Regions from separate parts of the Enterococcus sp. AMC1251 genome, predicted to be linked through region 2. Evidence: predicted binding sites of a transcription regulator. Region 2 holds the regulator's gene; each other region holds the start of a gene.
What was found. The regulator LexA, encoded in region 2, represses DNA repair genes until DNA is damaged. The targets are predictions, from matches to a motif close to CNAACANNTGTTNG.
Positions count from the first base shown of each region.

Region 1: a site for LexA is predicted at 1,298-1,311, ahead of AC4BBR_RS12315 (replication-associated recombination protein A). Genes of this name have one in related genera too.
Region 3: a site for LexA is predicted at 3,848-3,861, ahead of AC4BBR_RS11230 (Y-family DNA polymerase). Genes of this name have one in related genera too.

Region 1 is NZ_CM177098.1:2,607,192-2,613,332, reverse strand. It holds gene AC4BBR_RS12315 (replication-associated recombination protein A) at 1-1,190, opposite strand, end outside; partial or broken gene AC4BBR_RS12310 (DNA-3-methyladenine glycosylase) at 1,431-2,130, shown strand; gene AC4BBR_RS12305 (DUF3013 family protein) at 2,066-2,551, shown strand; gene prmA (50S ribosomal protein L11 methyltransferase) at 2,565-3,512, shown strand; gene AC4BBR_RS12295 (16S rRNA (uracil(1498)-N(3))-methyltransferase) at 3,514-4,263, shown strand; gene AC4BBR_RS12290 (deoxyribose-phosphate aldolase) at 4,281-4,928, shown strand; gene AC4BBR_RS12285 (RelA/SpoT family protein) at 5,407-6,141, shown strand, end outside.
Region 2 is NZ_CM177098.1:1,747,241-1,753,381, reverse strand. It holds gene AC4BBR_RS08180 (thymidylate synthase) at 1-113, shown strand, start outside; gene AC4BBR_RS08175 (dihydrofolate reductase) at 132-632, shown strand; gene lexA (transcriptional repressor LexA) at 691-1,320, opposite strand; gene AC4BBR_RS08165 (DUF896 family protein) at 1,619-1,861, shown strand; gene tkt (transketolase) at 1,960-3,954, shown strand; gene AC4BBR_RS08155 (glucosaminidase domain-containing protein) at 4,367-5,221, shown strand; gene AC4BBR_RS08150 (4-hydroxy-3-methylbut-2-enyl diphosphate reductase) at 5,271-6,141, opposite strand, start outside.
Region 3 is NZ_CM177098.1:2,379,788-2,385,928, forward strand. It holds gene AC4BBR_RS11215 (sensor histidine kinase) at 1-750, shown strand, start outside; gene AC4BBR_RS11220 (YdcF family protein) at 903-2,117, shown strand; gene AC4BBR_RS11225 (hypothetical protein) at 2,158-2,514, opposite strand; gene AC4BBR_RS11230 (Y-family DNA polymerase) at 2,511-3,809, opposite strand; gene AC4BBR_RS11235 (AI-2E family transporter) at 3,997-5,046, shown strand; T-box leader at 5,101-5,302, shown strand; gene tyrS (tyrosine--tRNA ligase) at 5,314-6,141, shown strand, end outside.

The sequences.
Region 1 (6,141 bases), 860 kb from region 2:
TGAGCATTCTTTATTTTATCAGGTAGATACTGCTGATAAACCCAAGCATTTTCGAAGTTATGAGGATACTGGTATCCAATTCCCCGATTCAATTCTTCAGCGCCAGAATAATGACTATCACGTAAATGATTCGGAACATCTCCAGCTTTTCCTTCTCTTATATCAGCGAGGGCAGCATCGATTGCACTGATGGCAGAATTGGATTTTGGTGACAAGCATAGATCGATAACTACACTAGCAAGTGGAATGCGTGCTTCGGGAAAACCGAGTTTTTCAGCGGCTTGAACAGCAGTTATCGTACGAGCAGCTGCAGGCGGGTTTCCTAACCCAATATCTTCATAAGCAATCACCATTAAACGGCGACAAATAATTGGTAAATCACCAGCCTCAACTAATCTACCCAGATAATGAAGGGCTGCATCTGTGTCACTGCCTCGAATCGATTTTTGAAAAGCAGAGATCACATCGTAATGAGCATCACCGTTTTTATCATGAGTTAACGCTTTGCGTTGCACACATTCTTCAATGATCGAAAGGGTAATGTTAATCTCTTTATTTTCATTTTCAGGTGTTGATTTTACAGCTAATTCGAGCCCGTTTAAGGCACTGCGCAAGTCGCCGTTTGTTGCACGTGATAAATGTTGCAATGCTTTTTCTTCTAAAATAACTGGAAACTCTCCTAAGCCACGTTTAGAATCAGACAGGGCTTCTTTGACAGCTTTTTGAATATCTAACTCAGTTAATGGTTTGACTTCAAAAATTTGTGTCCGACTCCGAATAGCTGGATTGATTGTAATATATGGATTTTCAGTTGTTGCACCAATCATAATAATTCGACCACTCTCAAGATGTGGCAATAGGAAATCTTGTTTTGTCTTGTCTAAACGATGAACTTCATCTAATAATAAGATCACTGTGCCACTCATTTTTGCTTCTTCAGCGACAATTTGTAGGTCTTTTTTAGTATCTGTTGCAGCATTCAATAGGCGAAAAGCATAATTTGTAGAACCTGCGATCGCACTAGCAATACTAGTTTTACCTGTACCAGGTGGACCATATAAAATCATAGATGAAAGCATACGAGCTTCTACCATTCTACGAATAATTTTTCCTGATCCAACAAGATGTTGTTGGCCAACGACTTCATCTAAATTACGTGGACGCATGCGATAAGCTAATGGTTTTTGCATCGTTGAACCTCCTTATTTTAAAAGCTGAAAGAGCTGTTTAATCTTTTTTCTGAAAGAGTAGCCTATGACGCTAGATAAAAAATTCTTTATTTTTTATTATACCACAATGAACGTACGTTTGCATTTGAGTTTATTTAGTCGATTAAACCAAGAAGAAATATTGATTTATCTTACTAATCGTTTGCTATTTCAATGGATAATAGGCCTAGATTCGTGTATGATAGGAAGTGGTGAAAAATAATGAATGATACGATAAATTTTTTTAATACAAAATCAACAGAAGAGATCGCTCAGTTTTTATTAGGAATGTACTTAGAACATGAAACTGAATCTGGCATACTTGCTGGTTATATCGTTGATACAGAAGCGTATTTAGGTCCAGAAGATAAGGCAGCTCATAGTTTTGGATTGCGGAATACGCCGCGGTTGAAAGCGATGTATGAAAAACCGGGAACAATTTATTTATATACAATGCATACGCATTTGATTTTAAATATGGTGACGCAAGAAAAAGGTCAACCTCAAGGGGTCATGATCCGCGCCATCGAACCTGTTGAAGGAATCAAAAAAATGGAAGAAAATCGCAAAGGGCGTAAAGGAATCGAGTTATCTAATGGACCAGGAAAACTAGTCGCTGCTTTAGGAATTGACAAAGAATTGTATGGTCAATCGATCTTTGATAGTTCATTACGAATCGTTCCCCAAAAAAGAAAAACGCCTAAAAAAATCATTTCACTTCCTCGAATTGGAATTCCTAACAAAGGGATTTGGACGGAATGGCCATTAAGGTATATCGTTTCAGGAAACCCTTATATCTCAAAACAAAGAAGAAGTGATATTGATCAAAAAGACTTTGGTTGGAAGGAAGAAAATAAATGAAAAAAGTAACGATGTTAACTTATTTAGATCAACAAATTACCAAGAAAATCACAGAATATGATGTAGCTCTTGATTGGGACAGTAAAAACCATATAATTGAGGTTGTCTTTCGTTTGTTTGCTGAAAATATTACTCATGAACAAATCGATGATGCACAAGGAACAGTTTCAGAAGAAGAAATCATTGAATTTGAAGATGGTATTTTGTTTTATAATCCTGACAAATCTTCTTTAGCTGAGGAAGAATTTCTAGCGGCCATTCCTTATGAGGGCAAAAAAGGAATCAAACAGTCTGTGCTGGATGGTTTTGTCGATTATTTAAATGATGTTTTAACAGAAGGGCAAAGTGATTTATTAGATTTTTTAACAGATGAAGAACAAGAAGTATTCGAGTTGAAATGGTCGCAAGAAGCTTTTGAAAACTACGTTCAAAAGTATCAAAAAGCAGAGGGCGATACATATATCGCTTATCCAAGCTATTAAAAGAGGTGATCGTATGAAATGGACAGAAGTAAAAGTTGAAACAGCCAGTGAAGCGGTTGAAGCAATCTCCAATATTATGATGGAAGCAGGAGCTAGTGGTGTTGCTATTGAAGATTCTTTAGATGTAGAAAATTTCCAAAGTGATCTTTATGGAGAATTACTTGATAAAGAACAATTCACGCATATCAAAGATGGGGCTTTGATAATGGCTTATTTTCCTGAAACAACTTTTTTACCAGAAATACTTCCTTTTATTAAAGAAAGTATTACCCGTTTACCTGAATTTGGGCTTGCAATCGGTAAAAATGAAGTGAGTGTTAGTGAAGTTGCTGAAAGTGATTGGGCGACAGCGTGGAAAAAATATTATCATCCCGTTCGTGTGACCCGTTTTCTAACGATTGTTCCAAGTTGGGAAAAATATGAGGCACATGATGAGTTTGAAAAAATAATTACCCTAGATCCTGGAATGGCTTTTGGAACAGGAACGCATCCAACAACACGATTAACGTTACAAGCTTTGGAAACCGTGTTGCGAGGAGACGAAACGCTTCTTGATGTTGGGACAGGCTCTGGTGTATTGAGTATTGCGAGTAAATATTTGGGGGCAAAAGAAGTTTTCGCCTATGATTTAGATGAAGTGGCTGTGACTGCGGCAAAAGAAAACATGGACATGAATCCAATCGCAAGGGATGTTCACGTTTCAGCTAATGACTTGTTGAAAGACGTAACGATCGAAGCAGATGTGATCGTAGCGAATATTTTAGCAGATATCATTACCTTGATGATCGAAGATGCTTGGCGTTTATTGAAAACTGATGGAACATTGATCGTTTCTGGCATCATTCATGAGAAAAAAGCGATGATTATAGAAAAAATGACAGCAGCAGGTTTTCTTGTGGATCAGATTTTTCAACAGGGAGATTGGTATGCGATTCTTTTAAAGAAAATAGAGGAAGAGTAAGATGCAGCGTTACTTTTTAACGGAACCTTATGAATCCAAAGAGCGTTATACGATCACGGGAGAAAATTATCATCATATCGTTCGAGTGATGCGAATGGAGTCTGAGCAGCAAGTTTTTTTGGCTTTTAGCGATCGTTTAGCGATTATTGCTGAAATCATCGAAATTACAGAAGCAGCGGTTTATTTAAAAGAAGTCAGTAAAGAACAAGCAGAAAAAGAATTGCCAGTTAATGTTACGATTGCTTGCGGTTATCCTAAAGGGGATAAACTGGAATGGGTGGTCCAAAAAGGAACGGAACTTGGTAGTCATAAATTTCTTGGGTTTCCAGCTAAAGCATCTGTTGTAAAATGGGACTATAAAAAATTGGCCAAAAAGACTGAACGCTTGAAAAAAATTGCGGTAGAAGCTGCTGAGCAATCTCATCGTCAGTTTGTACCAGATATTGTATTGTTAGAGAAAGAACAAGAGTTGCTCGATGTTTTTTCTAGTTATGACAAAGTGTTGATTGCTTATGAAGAGTCTGCAAAAGTTGGGGAACGCAGTCGCTTTGCAACAGCACTTTCAGAATTAAGTGTTGGAGAGTCAATATTGATTGTTTTTGGACCAGAAGGTGGTTTTTCATTAGCTGAAATTGAAAATTTTCAAGAATGTGGTGGTATTATTTGTGGATTAGGTCCGCGAATTTTACGTGCTGAAACAGCACCATTATATGCTTTAAGCGCCATCAGTTATCAATTTGAATTAGTGTAAGGTTTAGGGGGTTATTTATGGAGTTAGAGTTGCAGCGAATTTCAATTATGTTAATAGATCCATCATTTACAGATCAACAGTTCACAGAAGAAATCCTTTTTTTAAAAGAATTTCCTGTTCGTTCAATTTTTGTTTTACCTTATAATGTTTCAAGAGCAAAACAATTATTAACAGGAACAATGATTCAAGTAGGCAGTTTCGTTGATTTCCCACTAGGACGCGGGACGTTAGCAAAAAAAGCATTTGAAACTGGACAGTTATATAGAGATGGTGCGTCAGATGTTTTTATAACCATGGAACCTGAACAGCTAGAAATTTATGGAAATCAAAGTTATCAAACTTTGGAGCAGCTATCATTTGGACGAAAAGCTTTGGGATTCTTTTTAGACAGTAGCCATTTGACGGATAGCCAAAAACAAGTAGTAACCATGGAGCTTGCCAAGTCGAATGTCAGTGTAGTTTCTTTAGGAGTGGGGTTGACAATGGAGCAAGCGATTCATGATATAAGCATTTTTAGAATGGGACGCAAAAAACAAATGACTTTTCAAATAAACGTCAAAGCGCCAACGCTACTTGAAATTGAACTTCTTTTTCAAGCAGGAGCATCTTATATCGGAATTAATAATGGTCGTGAAATTTTACCTTTAATTTCAAAATCAAATTAAGATTTGAGGAATTGAAAATCAAAAAAATTGTTAGTATAATAAAAGATATTGGAAGTGCTACTGTTTCAAGTGGTGCTTTTCTTTTTTTAAATGATCGATTATTTACATAAATATTAAGGACATTGAACTCTTAATTGAAAAAGAGTACCTCTATTCCAGGAAGTGAAGCAGCATAGAAAAAGCGGATAGCGACCCAAAAGGAAAGAGGAGTACCTCTATTCTAGGAAGTGAAGCAGCGTAGAAAAAGCGGATAGCGACCCAAAAGGAAAGAGGAGTACCTCTATTCTAGGAAGTGAAGCAGCATAGAAAAAGCGGATAGCGACCCAAAAGGAAAGAGGAGTACCTCTATTCTAGGAAGTGAAGCAGCGTAGAAAAAGCGGATAGCGACCCAAAAGGAAAGAGGAGTACCTCTATTCTAGGAAGTGAAGCGACGTAGAGATAGCGGATAACGGACCAAAAGGAAAGAGGAGTGAGAATCATGCCAAAAGAGGAAATAATGACAGGACCTGGAGTTATTAAGCTCGTGTCAAAGTATATGGCACCCCAACATGTTGCGTTTGTTCAAAAAGCTTGTGATTATGCTGAAAAAGCACATGAGGGTCAAATTAGAAAATCAGGTGAACCTTATTTTATCCATCCCATACAAGTTGCTGGAATTTTAGCGGAATTACGGATGGATCCACATACTATTGCAACAGGTTTTCTACATGATGTAGTTGAAGATACGGATGTAACATTGGAAGATTTAGCAAATGAATTTGGTGCGGATGTTGCGATGTTAGTTGACGGTGTGACCAAGCTTGGGAAAATAAAATATAAATCTCACGAAGAACAACTAGCTGAAAATCACCGGAAAATGCTTCTGGCAATGGCACAAGATCTGCGAGTAATCATGGTGAAATTAGCTGACCGTCTGCATAATATGCGTACATTAAAGCATTTGCGTGAAGATAAACAGCGTCGAATTGCGCAAGAAACAATCGAAATCTATGCACCGCTTGCTCATCGCTTAGGGATCAGCCGGATTAAATGGGAGTTGGAAGATACGGCATTACGCTATATCAATCCAAACCAATATTATCGAATCGTTAATCTGATGCAAAGTAAAAGAGACGAACGTGAAGCATACGTTGAGGAAGCCGTGGAAGATATCCGATTAGCGACAGAAGATTTAGATATTTATGCTGAAATCTACGGTCGTCCCAAACACATA
Region 2 (6,141 bases):
CTAAACTAAAATTAAATCAAGAAAAAAAATCAGTATTTGATTTTGAACTGGAAGATATCCTTATCGAAGGATATGATCCGCATCCAGCAATTAAGGCACCGATTGCCGTTTAAATTGAAAGGAGTTTCCTGATGTTAGCAGCCATATGGGCTCAAGATGAGCAAGGAATAATTGGTAAAGAAAATCAATTACCATGGCATTTACCAAATGATTTGAAATTTTTTAAACAAATGACTGAAAACAATACCATTATCATGGGGAGAAAAACTTTTGAGGGGATGGGAAGCCGTCCATTACCAAATCGTCAAACGATTGTTCTAACTAAGGATAAAAAATATTCTGCTGACGGAGTTGTTGTATTTCATAGTGTGAGTGAAGTTCTTGAGTACGCAAATACGTTCTCAGGTATTACATTTATTGCGGGCGGTTCAGCAATATACGAAGATTTTTTACCGTATTGCGATGTATTGTACCGTACAGTTATCCATCATTTATTTGATGGAGATACGAAATTTCCTGCTATTGTTTGGGATGATTGGACATTGATCAATCTAAGCGAAGGTGAACAGGACGAAAAAAATAGCTATGCACATCAATTTGAGACATATCAGCGCAAAGTAGCTGTGGATTAAGTAAAGGTTGTCTAGATAACAAAAAAACATACTGTCGTTAGTATGTTTTTTTTGTTATCTAGATATGATTGCGATATAACCCAACAACTTTTCCTAATATACTTACATTATTTAAAATAATTGGGTCTAATGCATCATTCTCTGGTTGTAAACGAATATGATCTGTTTCTTTAAAGAATCGTTTACATGTTGCTTCATCTTCATCTGTCATCGCAATAACGATATCACCATTTGATGCAGCGCTTTGTTTGCGAACGATCACTTGATCACCATCTAAAATACCAGCGTTGATCATACTTTCACCTCTGATAGTCAGCATGAATAACGCATTTTCTTCTGCTACCAAATCAGGCGGAAGAGGGAAAAAGTCAGAGGCTTCTTCTACAGCTAAGATAGGCTCACCAGCTGTAACAACACCAAGCATGGGGATAACTGTCGGTTTTACACCAATTTTTTCAAGACCATCTGGGGTCAATTCAATCGCTCTTGGCTTCGTAGGATCACGTAAAATCAGCCCTTTTTTTTCTAATCGAGCTAGGTGTCCGTGAACAGTAGATGTTGAAGATAGGTCTACGGCTTTTCCAATTTCTCTTACAGTTGGTGGATAGCCTTTGAGCTCAACTTGTTCATATATATATTTTAATACTTCGATTTGTCTTGTGTCTGTACGTTTCACCAAAACCCGCACCTTCTTTCAATTTATAATTTCAGTGTACCATAGTTTTATACAGGAATCAAACAAGCGTTCGTGTTTTTTGAAAAAAGTATTTATGTTAAAATCTTTGTAAAAAATGACCGACATAAATAATGATAATTTCTATACATGAACAAAGTCATTTCATATTTTTGATAAGAATATAGTTGTATTTTTTGCGCTCTTCTTATAAGATAGACTTGGAAAGTAAACTTGTCTAGCCACTTAGGCTTGTTCTGAAAGAAAAGGTTGAATCAGCTTGTTCAACCTTTTAAAATAAGGAGGCAGAAGTATGTTATCATCTGAAAAAATGAACCGTATCAATGAACTTGCCAAAAAAGCGAAAGAAAGTGAATTAACTGAGAAAGAAAAAGCAGAACAATCAGTACTTCGCCAAGAATATTTAGCTGCTTTTAGAGGTGGCATGCGTCATCATATCGAAGGTATGAAGGTAGTAGACCCTAAAGGAAATGACGTAACACCAGAGAAGCTGAAAAATATCCAAAAAGCTAGAGGATTACATAATCGAAAATAATTTTAGTTGTTTTTACTAAAAGTAATTGCTTTCATAAACGAAATACGATAAGATATAGATAATAAAGGTAAAAAAAACCTAAATAGGAGATGATTTTTTTGTTCGACAACACTGATCAGTTAGGCGTCAATACGATTCGTACATTGAGTATCGAAGCAGTTCAAAAAGCAAATTCAGGCCATCCTGGACTACCAATGGGTGCAGCACCTATGGCATATGCACTTTGGACAAAACACTTGAAAGTAAACCCAAAAACGTCAACAAATTGGGTAGATAGAGACCGTTTCATTCTTTCTGCTGGTCACGGTTCAGCAATGCTTTATAGCTTGCTTCACTTAGCAGGTTACGGTGTAACAATGGATGATCTAAAAAGCTTCCGTCAATGGGATAGTAAAACGCCTGGACATCCAGAAGTGCATCACACAGATGGTGTTGAAGCAACGACAGGGCCTTTGGGTCAAGGAATTGCGATGGCTGTTGGTATGGCGATGGCCGAGGCTCATACTGCCGCAACCTATAATCGAGATAGTTTTTCAGTAATTGATCATTATACCTATGCATTATGCGGTGATGGTGACTTGATGGAAGGGGTTTCTCAGGAAGCAAGTTCTATGGCTGGACACATGAAATTAGGCAAATTGATCGTGTTATACGATTCAAATGATATCTCTTTAGATGGCCCAACATCAAAAGCGTTCACAGAAAACGTTGGCACTCGTTATGAAGCTTATGGTTGGCAACATATCCTAGTAAAAGATGGCAATGATTTAGAAGAGATTTCTAAAGCAATTGAATCAGCAAAAGCGGAATCAGACAAACCGACATTGATCGAAGTCAAAACCGTTATCGGCTACGGCGCACCAAAAGAAGGTACATCGTCTGTTCATGGTGCACCAATCGGAGCCGATGGTATCGCTGTAGCTAAAGCCGTTTATGGTTGGGAGTACCCTGATTTTACTGTTCCAGAAGAAGTTGCTGCACGCTTTAAAGAAACAATGGTGGAAAAAGGCGGAAAAGCAGAAGATACGTGGAATGCTATGTTTGAAAACTACAAAAAAGAACATCCTGAATTAGCGAAACAATTTAAACAAGCTTTTGCTGATGAACTTCCTGAAAATTGGGATCGTGAATTACCAACATATGAAGTAGGTTCAAGTGCAGCTAGCCGCGTTACAAGCAAAGAAACAATTCAAGCAATTTCTAAAGCTGTACCTGGTTTCTGGGGCGGTTCTGCTGACTTGTCTGCTTCAAACAATACAATGGTAGCAGCAGAAAAAGATTTTGAGCCTGGTCAATATGAAGGTCGCAATATTTGGTTTGGTGTGCGTGAATTTGCAATGGCTGCTGCTATGAATGGAATTCAGTTACACGGAGGTAGCCGTGTTTATGGTGGAACATTCTTTGTGTTTACAGATTATTTACGTCCTGCAGTACGCTTAGCAGCAATTCAAAATACACCTGTAACGTATGTATTGACACATGATTCTGTGGCTGTTGGAGAAGATGGACCAACTCATGAGCCTGTCGAACAATTAGCAAGTATCCGTTGCATGCCAGGTGTACAAGTGATTCGTCCAGCTGATGGTAACGAAACCGTTGCTGCATGGAAAATTGCAATGACAACAAAAGATGCTCCAACTGTTTTAGTTCTAAGCCGTCAAAACTTACCTGTTATTGAAGGTACGAAAGAAAACGCAGGTGAACTTGTTCAAAAAGGTGCCTATGTGATTTCTAAACAAAAAGGTGAAAAACCAGAAGGGATCTTGATTGCAACAGGTTCAGAAGTAAATTTAGCTATTGAAGCTCAAAAAGCATTAGATGAACAAGGGAAAGATGTTTCCGTTGTTTCGATGCCAAGTTTTGATTTGTTTGAAAAACAAACAGCTGATTATAAAGACTCTATTTTACCTAAAGATGTAACGAAACGAGTTGCGATCGAAGCGGCTTCACCTTTTGGTTGGGAACGTTATGTCGGAACTGCTGGCACAACTGTAACGATTGATCGCTTCGGTGCTTCCGCTCCCGGAGATTTAGTCTTAAAAGAATTTGGATTTACTGTTGATAATGTTATTTCAAAATACAATAATTTATAAAATAGAAGTGATTTAAAAATAGAAACCAGTCTAAAATAACTTTTCGAGTTATTTTAGACTGGTTTCTATTTCGCTGTAACAGGGTGCTTTCCAAAACCCTATTCATGAATTTTTGATCGACTCAAACTATTTGAGTTATTTTCCGTAATGTTCTGTAATGATTGTAATATTTTGTTATTTATTAAAAAAAAACTAATAAACTTGGAACAACGGTATTCATAGCCAGAAATGTGTTTTAATAACTTACACCACGTCAACCAGATAAAACAAATATTGAAAAGAACAATAAAACAAAGATTTCAGCTGGATTACACTTGGTTTAAAATTTTAAATCTCAAGGGTAATTAATTGTTTATAAAAAAGTATCCGGGTAAACTAACGATATGATGTTCTATTGAGGAGGAACAAATGGATGGATGAGATCAGAACAAGAAGTGGTAGGCACCAGCAAAAAAAATATAAAATCAATCGCAAACGTGTTGCGTCTGTTATGGGAACTTCATTAGTATTTCTTCCAATCGCAGGAAATCTATTGCCAGTGGGAGCTCAAGCAACAGAAGTTGAAGCGCAAGGGGAAATTTCTCAGCAAGCATTTATTGATTCTATTGGATATTCAGCTGCTTCAGTGGCTGATGCGAATGACTTATATGCATCTGTCATGATCGCTCAAGCATTATTAGAAAGTAGCTATGGCACCTCTGGTTTAGCTGCTGCACCAAATTATAATTTATTCGGTGTCAAGGGAAGTTACGGTGGACAAACTGTTTACATGCCAACTTCAGAATACCTGAATGGTGAATGGGTAACACTTACTGAACCTTTTAGGAGTTATCCTTCATACACCGACTCTTTTCAAGATCATGCTAACGTTCTTAAAACAACTTTAGCTTCTAGTGGTAATTATCATTATTCAGGAGTCTGGAAAAGCAATACAACTAGTTATATGGATGCTACGGCAGCTTTAGCTGGTCGGTATGCTACCGATCCTAATTATGCAAGCAAATTGAATTGGCTAATTTCCACCTATGGTTTAACTGCTTACGATAGCGGGAATACTGTAACGCCTGTAACATACGAAAGCCCATCTTCAGATCAATCAACGATTGGACAAAGTAGTACAGTTGCTTCACAATCGTATACCGTATCCTCTGGTGATACTCTTTGGGGAATTGCCGAAAAATTTGGCGTTTCTGTGGATCAACTTATGGCTTCAAACGGTATCACGGCAGAATTGATTACTGTAGGTCAGGTATTACAAATTGCATAAAAAACTACCAACAACTTGTCATCTGAATGACGGTTCGTTGGTAGTTTTTTTATCGTTTGCCTGATCGTAATTCTTCTAAACGTCGCTTACGGTTTTTACTCAAATCTTTAATCCTTGGTCTAGGTAGAATATCTTCTGAAGTTGTGGTGGAGTTCTTTGTATGTGTTGTAGGATCGTTTATATCAAACTGTTTTAAATATTCAATCACTTCTCTGACAATCCGAGTTGGAGTAGATGCGCCAGCAGTTACAGCTACTTGTTCGACATCAAGCAACCATTTAATATTGATTTGCGAAACATCAGAAATCCGATACGCTGGAACTCCAGCTTGTTCAATGGAAACTTGCGCTAATCGATTACTGTTATTACTTTTTGGATCACCAACAACGATCGTCAAATCACATCCTTGTGCTTGAGCAACAACAGCCTCTTGACGAACTTGAGTCGCTTTGCAAATATCTTTGTGAATATGCACATGAGGATATTTCTGCTGAATTGAATCCATCAAATCGCTAACATCCCATTGACTCATTGTTGTTTGATTCGTCACGAAAATTTTGTCAGCTTTGAGTTCTAAAGAGTTGATGTCTGTTCGGTTTGCCACTAAATGAACATGTGTTGGAGAAACTCCAAGTGCTCCTTCGGGTTCAGGATGATTTTTTTTACCTATATAAATGATTTCGTAACCTTCAGCAACTTTTTCTGAAATTAATTCATGTGTAATCATGACATCAGGGCAGGTAGCATCAATAACTGTCAATCCTTTTTCAATCGCTAATGCCTTTACTTTTGGTGAAGTTCCGTGCGCAGTTAAAATCACAGTTCCTTGATTGACTTGGGATAGAATGTCTTCACGATTATCCCCGTCCAGTGTATGTATACCAATACTTTCAAAAGCATCTGTTATATGTTTATTATGA
Region 3 (6,141 bases), 630 kb from region 2:
GAGCTATACCAACGAAATAAAATGGAAACGGTCGGTTTATTAACAACTTCAATCGTCCATGATATGAACAATTTTTTAACACCAATCATCGGCAACACACAATTGTTATTAGAGGAGCATGGAGAAGATCCCGTATTGAAAGCAGATCTAGAAGAAATTTTGCATTCTGCTCAAAAAGGCAAGCAACTCTCTACAAATGTACTGCGCTTTTCTAAACCTCAAAAAAGTGTTCAGGAATGGATGGATATCTCTGCTGCTATTGGCGTAGCTACTCATTTAATTGGCGAAATCATTCCTAAAAAAGTTCAACTGACCTTATCCATTCAAGAAAATTTAGGGACAACTAAATTAGAAGAAATCGATCTACAGAATTTAATCTATAACTTGATCACCAATGCCTACCAGGCAACAAAAAATAACGTAAACAAACCACAAAAGATACAAGTAACTGTAAAACCAGCCCCAAAAGAAATAACTACTCTACTAAAAACAAACAATCACCGAATGAGTCACATTGATCGCTTTGTTACTCTAGAAATTTCTGACAATGGTTCTGGGATCCCGGTTGCGCTAAAAGAGAAAATATTCGAACCCTTCTTCACAACAAAATCTGCCGATGAAGGTACTGGTCTTGGTTTGTTTGCAGTAACTTCAATTATCGAAAAATACGAGTGGCACCTTTCATTAGATTCAAAAGAAAATTCAGGAACCAGCTTTTTTATCACGTTTCCAGTCCGTTCTTGTGAATAATTCAATCATAAGCATTCTTCTATTTTATTCATTTGAAGAATGTTTATTTTTATGCAAGTGTTTCTCATTCTTATAAAACGGACGTTATAGTATTTTTTTCTCTTTATTTTCGTTATACTAAAATGGAAATCATTTATTGAAGGAGTTTGGTTATGGGAATTTATTTTAGTCTTATCATGGGTATCATTTATCTTATCGGCGTATTCATTATTCCAAAATGGCGCAAAAATAAGGTGACTCAAGATTGGAAATTTTATGAATTACTTTGGTTTTCAATTTGTTTTATCCTTTATGTCATTTACCTAGAAATTCAGCTTCACACCTATTATTTTTTGATTCCTTCAAGTCTTCTATTACTTTTTCTTTTTAGTTATTTAAAAGAAAAGCGCAGATTAATAAACGGACTAGTATTCAACTTATTTCTAATCGTTGGTATGATTTATTTAAGTTATTTACTTTTCAAAACACTCAACCCATTGTTGATTGCTTTAGCAGGAATAGCGATAGTTGTCCTTATACTGCTTCTCTTGATCGGACTATATGCTTTAATTGTCTTCTTGTACTGGAATGCGATTGTAGTTTTGCGTAAAGAAGGTCATTCTTTAGCAAATTTATTAACATTACTTTTAGCAGTTGGGCTTACAGCCTTTCTAATTTTTAACCACTACTCAAGTCGAATTTTACCTCAATGGGCTTCTTTATTATTTGGGATCTTGCCGATTTCTATGGTCTATTTTTCTATCGTTTTCTATAATTTTTTAACTATTTCAATCATTTATCAATTTAATCAGCCTAAGTATAAACAAGATTTTATCATCGTTTTAGGTGCAGGTTTGATCGACGGAAAAACAGTGCCACCACTTTTAGGCAAACGAATTGAAAAAGCAATTCAATTTTACAACGCTCAATCTCAAGCTACCTTAAGTCCGCCTAAAATCCTTATGTCAGGCGGTAAGGGTGACGATGAACATATCGCTGAAAGTCTTGCGATGAAACGTTATGCCATTGAAAAAGGAATTCCGGAAGAAGATATTTTAGTTGAAACAAATTCAAAAAACACCTTAGAAAACATGAAATTTTCGAAAGAAATTATGGAAACGTCTTTTGGCGGAACAGACTATCATGCACTCTTCACTACTAATAATTTCCACCTATTTCGTGCAGGTCTTTTTGCGAAAATAGCTAATCTGAAAGTAGATGGAATTGGTGCAAAAACAGCCTTTTACTTTTTACCGAATGCTTTTTTAAGAGAGTTCGTTGCAATTGTAATGATGCATAAGCGTCTTCATTCAATCATCTGTGGGCTAATTGCTTTAATAATGATCTTCCTGGCTTTCGTGCAATTCTTTCTAATTTCTCGCTACTAAAAACTAAAACTAACATCTAACTTTAATACAGTATTTAACGTTAGATGTTAGTTTTTTTATGCAACTGGACATGACGGATCTCATCATAGCCAATCTTATGCCCCTCCACATAAATTCCTAACGCATCATGTCCTTGAATCATGCCGATAATATCCGCGCCATAATCCCCTTCACAATCTAATTCTTCTTTTTGAATCCTCACTTCAATTTGATTTTGAAAAGCTTGCGCTAAAACTTCGTCGATTTCCATCCAACTCATTTGAATTTTCTTTTCAGTTGGCTGTCTTTTTTTCTCTTGTTCAATGATTGCAGTATGTTCAGATAAATAAAACCCTGCCCATTTTTTCATCTTTCGATCTTCATATTGTTCAAAATAATAATCCCGTTCTTTACTCATTGTAAGCCCTCCATTCCCCCTGCATGCCCACCGACTAATGATGCTCTTGAAATTGCTGTACCACCAGACGATACTGAACTTGCATGAACCAAAGAAACATAGCCAAAACGCTGACGGATCTCATCAATCAACTGATCTAGTTTTTGTTCTTTCATCTGTTCATCTGGTTCATGAAATAAATCTAGTTGTACATAAGTATTATAATTCAGCTTGGAATAGGTAATTCCAATATGTCGTACTTCTTCTCCATGCCAATGCTGTCTGAAAATCATTAGACAATGATCAATCAAGGTCTTACTACTATTCGTTAGAGGCACCTTCATTTGCCTTGAAAAACCTGATCCACCTGACCTACCAGCTCTTGAACAACCGATGGATAGATGAACACATTCAGTCTGACAATGAGCTTTTCTAAGTCTGGCTGCTACTTGTTCCGCCATTTCTCGGATCACCACCTCGATTTCGTCTTGTCTTAAGTAATCCCGCATCAAAATCTGAGAATTATTATAAGACCGTTCTTTTGGTATGTATTTTTCGGATAAACGGCTGCGATCGATGCCATGCGAATGAGCATACAGCTGTTCCCCAATGATGCCTAAATTTCTTTTTAGATTATTCAAATCTGCGTGCGCCAAATCATACACTGAACGAATCCCTAAATTATTTAGTCGTTTCTCTAATTGATGACCGATCCCCCACATATCTGTCATCGATTCAATTGTCCAGATTTTTTCAGGTACATCCTCATAATGCCATTGTGCTAAGCGTTTCTCACTATGCTTGGCTTCGATATCCATCGCTACTTTTGCCAATAAAGGATTGTCCCCAATACCGACTGTAATCGCTAATCCTGTCTCTTTTTTAATTCTTTGCTGGATGATCTGAGCTAATTCTATGGGTGTTTGTCCAAATAATTTCCAACTAGCTGTCACATCTAAAAACGATTCATCGATCGAATAAATATGTAAATCTTCATCCGCTACATATTCTTTATAAATCTCATTGATTTTCATATTCTCCTTGATGTACTCATTCATTCGTGGCGGAACAATGACCAATTCAGGATGATTCGGTACATCATACTTGCGTGTTACGTTGGTGATACCAAGAACTTCTTTCGCTTTCGGAGAAGAAGCTAGAACGAGACCACCACTATTTTCTGCATGACTCATCACGATTAGCATTTTTTCAAGTGGATCAAAATCTCTTGCGACACATTCGACTGAAGCATAAAAAGATTTTACATCTATACAAAGAATCACTCTTCTGGGTTCTTTTTCATAATCAAAAAACATAGCATTCCTCTCCTTGTTGTATTTCATAAACAATTATACGAACATGCGTTCTTTTTGTAAAGGGGAACATCTTTTTAAAATTATATATATATATAAATTTTTTTAAATAGATGAAACTACTATCTTAAAATAGGAAAAAGCATTATAGTTATCTTATATGTATTATTAATTAGAAGGAGTGAAGTCCGTGTCAGTTTATGAAAAATTTGTTCAAAATATACGGTTAAGACGTTTTTTTGTTTTAATTGTTGTTATTTTTATTTTATTTTTGGCTAGAAGTATGATCACAATGATTTTATTAACCTTTATTTTCACATTTTTAGCGCTCCATTTCGTGAAATTTGTTCAGCGCTTTTTAAAAGTCCCTTCGCTTGTACTTGTTTTATTAACGTACTCTTTAATTATTTTTGTGACCTACTTAGCAATTACAAAATATGTACCCGTCCTCATCCATCAAACGGTTCAAATGTACAATTCAGTTGTTCATTTTTACCAAAATCCAGGCGATAATCATAATCAGCTGCTCGCAGTTATTGATGATTATTTAGAGAAATCTAATCTAATGACGCAAATTCAAAATGGTGCAAGTATGATCTTGCGTTATATTCAAGACATAGGTTCTATTGGTCTTTCTTTTGTTCTTTCTTTCATCTTGAGCTTCTTTTTTATGATTGAGAAAAAACAAATGACAGAGTTTTCTAAACTGTTTTTGAAAAGTGATTTTGACTGGTTCTTTCAAGATATTTATTATTTTGCTGATAAGTTTGTCAATACCTTTGGTGTTGTTATGGAAGCTCAATTTTTTATTGCTGTTGTTAATACTAGTATTACAACAATTTGTTTAGCTTTGATTGGATTTCATCAATTGCCAAGTTTGGCTCTTATGGTTTTCATTTTGAGTTTAATCCCTGTCGCAGGTGTAATTATTTCTTGTATCCCACTAAGTTTTATTGCTTATTCTGAGGGGGGAATCAACGATGTACTGTATATTTTAGCGGTGATCATCATTGTTCATTTATTTGAGTCTTATGTATTAAACCCTAAACTTATGTCTAGCAAAACAGAATTACCAATTTTTTATACATTCGTTATTTTACTAATCAGTGAACGATTATTTGGTGTTTGGGGATTGATTGTCGGTATTCCTATTTTTACTTTCTTTTTGGATATCCTAAAAGTCAAACCGATCCATTCTGCCAATGAAAAATCCTCTAATCCACCAAATGAACAGGAATAAAAAATTGACAACTCTTCGTATTTATTGTAGAATTGCTACAATTACAATATAGAATATCAAACATTGATAAAGCGAAGTAGCAAACATGTCCCTATCTCAGAGAGTCAGCGTCTAGTGAGAGCTGCCATACACATTTTTGTGAATTACACTTTTAGTTTCCTACCGTAAGTAGGCGTCTATCTACGATACAGATTTGAGAGGTATATGTTTTTTCGTATACAATTTGGGTGGTAACACGGCGAAATTCGTCCCATAGACTATTAGTCTATGGGATTTTTTATTTTACTTAAGAAAGGGAGAAGAAACTTGAAAAACATTATTGATGAATTAGAATGGCGCGACGCCATTAACCAACAAACAGACAGCGAAGGTTTACGTGAATACGTTGAAACCGAGAGCATTTCACTATATTGCGGTGTCGATCCTACAGGAGATAGTATGCATATTGGACACTTGATTCCTTTTATGATGCTAAAAAGATTCCAAGCTTTTGGACATCATCCATTTATTTTAATCGGTGGCGCAACAGGATCCATCGGAGATCCCAGTGGACGTACAACAGAACGTCAACTACAAACAATGGAAACAATACAATACAACGTTGATGCTTTAACAAAGCAAATGGAAAAATTATTTGCAGTGGATACAGATAATACATTAACCTTAGTAAACAATTACGACTGGACACACAATCTGACTCTTTTAGATTTCTTAAGAGATTATGGAAAGTTCTTCAATATCAACACAATGCTTGGTAAAGATATTGTAGCAAGCCGTTTAGAAACAGGGATTTCGTTTACAGAATTTACTTACCAAATCTTACAATCAATGGACTTTTTACATTTATTCCAAAATAATAACGTTCGCTTGCAGATTGGTGGTGCCGATCAATGGGGCAATATCACAGCAGGATTAGACTTAATCCGTAAAAAAGAAGGAGCAGATGCAAAGGCCTTTGGTTTAACGATTCCATTGATGCTAAAAGCAGACGGAACAAAATTTGGTAAGACAGCTGGTGGCGCGGTTTGGTTAGATCCAGAAAAAACAACGCCTTACGAATTCTACCAATTCTGGGTAAACCAAGACGACCGTGAC